Regions from separate parts of the Bacillus sp. Marseille-Q1617 genome, predicted to be linked through region 1. Evidence: riboswitches for the same ligand, from Rfam matches in the RefSeq annotation. Region 1 holds a riboswitch; the other holds the start of a gene.
What was found. A riboswitch is a leader RNA that binds a small molecule or an ion and turns the genes downstream of it on or off. The one in region 1 is predicted to bind cyclic di-GMP.

Region 1 (2,466 bases):
CGAATTTCTTAAAGATGAAGACAATGAACAGCTGGAGCAGGAAAGCAAACATAAGGTCAGGGACCGTTTCCAGGAGGTTCAACAGCTTTTTTAAAGGTGAAGACAACCAACGGGGAAGAAATACCGTGATGACAGTCAAAATAAACCCGACTGCGAGTCCGATCGCCAAAGCCCCGCCTAATACTTGTAAAGAATACAGATAAGGATCCCACAGCATATCCATGAAATGTTCCGTATATCCTTTATATGTATAACTCCAATTTTCTTTATCCCAAAATGCAAAGAAAAACTTAACAACTTCTTCGGAATACCCGATGAAGTTATAAAGGCCCCTTTCTCTCATTGCTTGTGGAGCAACGCTGATGGCAATGATCCCGAGAAATCCAAGAAAATAATAGAACACGAATTTAAGCGGAAACCTCCAAAATCTCATAGTAATCCCCTTTTTCTTTTTTTCTTCAGTTTAATTGATGTTGTAAATTTTTTCAATTTTATTTCAATTACAACAATTCAATTTCAAGTAAGCAGCGGAACCGGCTCATGGAAAAATGTAAGCATAACAAAAAGGGACACTCAGTCATGAATATAACCAAGCATCCCTATCTTTCATTATTCATGCCAGCAGCCGACTCGGACGGCCGAGAAAATAGCCCTGCCCAATCGTGATGCCAAGTTCCTTTGCCACAAGCATATCTTCTTCTTGTTCTATTCCTTCTAATATGATGAGTGTATCCCTGCCGTAGAATTGATGAAAGAAAGAGATAAAACGCTGTTTTCTTTCACATACAGCTAAATCTTTTGCAAAATAGCGGTCAAGCTTGATGATATCCGGTTCGAATTCGATGGCCTTTTTTATAGAAGCAGTCCCTTGTCCAAAATCGTCAATGGCATATAAAACATTGTATTGTTTAAGATTCTTTAGAGCCTTCAGTAATAAGGGATTCTGCCAGAGCTCATCTGAAGTCGATTCATTCAGCTCAAATACAAGCCGTCCAGAGAGTTCAGGATAGGTCTCCATGAGATGGTCGAAGTATTTATGAAAGCTTGGGTGTAAGAGCGTGGTCACATACACATTCAAGAACAGCTTTCCATTCTGGTTCTGATTATGCAAGAACCCCTCAATCGCTTTTGAAATCGATAGGGTATCAAGCTTATACAAAATGTTAGCCTTCATGGCCGTCTGGAAAAGCGTCTCTGGATTCTCCTTATAGATATTCCGCAGCAAAGCTTCATACCCGTAAAGCGATTGACAGTGATCAATTGTATATAATGGCTGATAATCATGATAGATAAAGTCATCTTGAAAAATCGTAAATATATTCATAAAACCCCTGTACTCTCTTATCGTAAGTTTTTTGGAATGGAATTCTTTATTTGAAACAAAAAAGACCACATGAAAGAACGTATGAATACGTTCGTATGTGGTCGGTTGCGCTACTAGCTCCCCAGAATGTAAGCGCCCATCTATCATTCAGGTTCACAGCTCCCAATATGCGAAATTTATCATTTTATGTAGAAAAAAATCTTAATAAGTAAAATATACCATAAAACTAGTACATTGGGAGTATTTTTTCATTATTTATTTGAAAATTTAGAATCCGTTACCGCTATCTGGATACATATGGATTCCCCTTCACCCAAAAACGCCATGGATATTCTCTTGCTTCCCCGGTGTTATCAATACCGATTCTTTTTCCTGAAGCAATTTCCAATGGGGTATATCCCTCTGTTATGATAAGCGGCGGCTCAGTATAAAATCTTCCATAGTCCTCCATGGTAATCCCTAAAGCTTTCGTCAATTTACCGGGGCCGCTCGTCCAGTTTTTCATCGGATGTCCTTTTCTTCTTTCCTCCATTAAGTCGAGACCCTCAAGCGGCTCGACCGCCCTGATCAGGATGGCATTAGGCACCCCGATTTCAGCGGATACCACATTGACCAGGCAATGGGTATGCATCAAATATGTATATATCCGGCCTGCTTCATGGAACATAATCTCCGTCCGCTTTGTCCGTCGATTGCCGAAGCTGTGGGCGGCCCTGTCTTCAGGACCCAGATAAGCTTCAGTTTCCACGATATAGCCTGAAGCAATTCCTTCCTCCGTTTCCTTTACGAGCACACAACCTAAGAGCGATTGAGCAAGCTCTAAGGTCGGCCTTTCGTAAAAAGAGAGAGGCAGAGGTGTGTAGTTCATCATTTCACATCCTTATCTAATTCCTTCCTTATATATTTCCTCTTTACCTGCAGGAAAAAACCTTTTAATTCAGCAAACCTTTTCCCCTTATTTCTTTAAACCGGTCAGGCACTCCAACGGAATGGCTTCCACTCGCCGGTCGTTTCTTCCTGTCGTTGTTTCTGCACCCGCCAGGGCATTCCATATTGCTTCCTCGACACAATCCACGGCCATTTCAAAAAGGGTAGACATCATCTCCCCATCTTCTTTAATGAACGAGTATGTTAATATGTTG
Region 2 (2,466 bases), on a different contig from region 1:
TACATTGAACGGCAAGCCTCGTTACCACTATGGTATCGATGTCGCGGCACGAGGTAGTGTTCCAATCGTTGCAGCAGCAGATGGATATGTCATCAAGAGCCAATACAGCTCAAGCTACGGTAACGTTGTATACATCACTCACTCGATTAACGGAAAAACCTTTACTACAGTCTATGCCCATATGTCTTCTTCATCAGTAAGCAGCGGACAGCCTGTAGACAAAGGACAGCAAATCGGGTACATGGGGAACACAGGTTATTCCTTCGGTCAGCATTTACACTTTGAACTTCATGCAGGTTCATGGAATGCGTCGAAATCAAACTCTGTTAACCCGCGCCAATATATCAATTTCTAATAGAATAGTAGTCTATGAAAAATCCTGCCATATGTTTATGGCAGGATTTTTTTGGATAATAGTTTACAAAATACTTCTCTCTATTCTAATATTCATAAAAGAATAATCCTCGACCCTTACAAATCATACGCTATAATGTATAATGAAATAAATGTCGAAAAAGTAAGTTTTTTGCACAAAAACTCTTTCCTCTATTGCTGGTAACTGGTACTATAGTATTGTTGTGGATGAAACTAATTTATATCATTTGAACTATTTAACAACCTTCGATAACGGCAAACTAATTCGAAAGATTAGGACGCAAAGCCACGGATCTAACGTTTTTTTAAAACTATGACCGCCGGGCTACCGAAAAGGATTGGTACATAAATGAACGCTGTCGCCAACTGACAGTTTCATTTAGCCCGCCATTCTTTTTGGCGGGCTTATTTTTTTATAGAGCCCAAGGTCACTGCAGGCAGGCAAACATCTGAAAACAGAAAGGAGATTACAAGATGGAACAAATAAATACTTCTGATGTAAGAAGACAATTGAGAAGTTTTTGCAGGAGAAATCGTTCCTCTTTGAAGAAGTACAGCTCCTATACTGCGGAAGAAATCAGCGATATGGTATTAAGCAGGCTGGGCTGTGAAGAGGTTAAGAGAATCGTAGACGACATCCAGCTGATCGATCGCAGAGGCGGAAACACGGGATTTTACTTGTTGCTTATTTTAGAAGCACTGAAGGGTTCACAAAAAGCTAGTTCAAATGAGAGGGCAATTATATAATAAAACCGGAAGTCCAATTTTTTTGACCGCCGGTTTTTTTGTTATTTTAAATTGACCCTTCGTTAAGATCAATCCTCCATTATGCAGACTTCGATAGCCAATGCTCCAGGTTCTTTTCAGCCGTACGAATATCCATTGTGATGTTAGTGAGCAGTTCAAAATGGTGATCTCTTTCACCATGATGTTTCAATAATTGAAAGATAGCAGGCTTTTGATACTTGATCACTGTCATCACTTCCATCATTGGCAAGTAAGCTTCTTTAGGCTGAATGCGCAAAAAAGAGCATATGAGCTGGATATACTCACCTGCGTGCTTTTGTTCATCGCTACTCAATTCAATCAATGCATGTAACCTGCTTATATGACGTTTAATCGTTTGCAATTCTTCAAATGTCATTGTGATATCCCCTTTATCTTTTGTTGGCGGCCCGGCCATCCTGGCGGTAATGATAGAATCCGCCCTAAATCCGCAGCTATGCGTCCTTCCTTTTAAGGAAGTATGCCGTTTTCAACAGAAACCCGGACTTCCATCTTTTCCTTATTATCGACTGCCTGTCCTATCCCGTTAATCGTATTAAAGATAAAGTAATAGTTCTAAATTACTAAATTGAAATTTACGTTAAAGAAGTCAATCTACTTGATTGGTGTGGAGAAAAGCATCATACTTACATACATAAGAGGGTATCTTAGTTCAGACCGATTATTGCCCAAACGGTCTATATATCCGTAAAAGTGAAAAGAATGGAATAAACCGATTATTCTTCGATGGACTGACTATTCAGACCTAAACAAACCAACAAAACGGAGGGACCAACCATGCAAGGACACGGACATCTTTTTCAACACCACAAAGCATCCAAACTGCTCGATCCAAAACGGCAGGAAATGGTGCCGGTGGACAAAGTACTCGAGCTTCTTCAATTGGATAGAAATGACCTCCTCGCCGACCTCGGATGCGGCAACGGCTATCTGACACTGCCGATCGCAAAGTCGGTAGATACAAAGGTACATGCCGTCGACCTTCAGCAAGAGATGCTCGAATATCTCCAGCACCGTGCCAAGGAAGCGGATGTAACCAATATTGAATATGAAAAAGCCTCGCTGGAATACTTAAGTTTTAACAAGAACACTCTGGACAAAGTTGTTTCTGCATTCGTCCTGCATGAAGTACCGAATCTGACCAAGGTATTCCAAGATTTGAATGACATGCTGAAAGACGACGGCCTATGGCTGATCCTCGACTGGGAGGCGGTGGAATCGGAAATGGGACCGCCGATCGAAGAACGGATTCCTTCGGAAGAATTGGCACAGCAATTGGATACGGCCGGATTCAATACCGAAGTT

Region 2: linked by a shared signal. The riboswitch ahead of HWX64_RS14545 (hypothetical protein) and the one ahead of HWX64_RS00550 (EAL domain-containing protein) in region 1 are both predicted to bind cyclic di-GMP.

Annotation. Positions count from the first base shown of each region.
Region 1 is NZ_CAHJXM010000001.1:90,308-92,773, reverse strand. Features, by position in the region: gene HWX64_RS00555 (ABC transporter permease subunit) at 1-433, opposite strand, end outside; gene HWX64_RS00550 (EAL domain-containing protein) at 614-1,324, opposite strand; cyclic di-GMP riboswitch class II at 1,416-1,497, opposite strand; gene HWX64_RS00545 (DNA-3-methyladenine glycosylase) at 1,608-2,192, opposite strand; gene HWX64_RS00540 (P1 family peptidase) at 2,280-2,466, opposite strand, start outside.
Region 2 is NZ_CAHJXM010000002.1:628,700-631,165, forward strand. Features, by position in the region: gene HWX64_RS14535 (murein hydrolase activator EnvC) at 1-355, shown strand, start outside; cyclic di-GMP riboswitch class I at 620-708, shown strand; gene HWX64_RS14540 (hypothetical protein) at 850-1,122, shown strand; gene HWX64_RS14545 (hypothetical protein) at 1,202-1,519, opposite strand; cyclic di-GMP riboswitch class I at 1,542-1,636, opposite strand; gene HWX64_RS14550 (class I SAM-dependent methyltransferase) at 1,939-2,466, shown strand, end outside.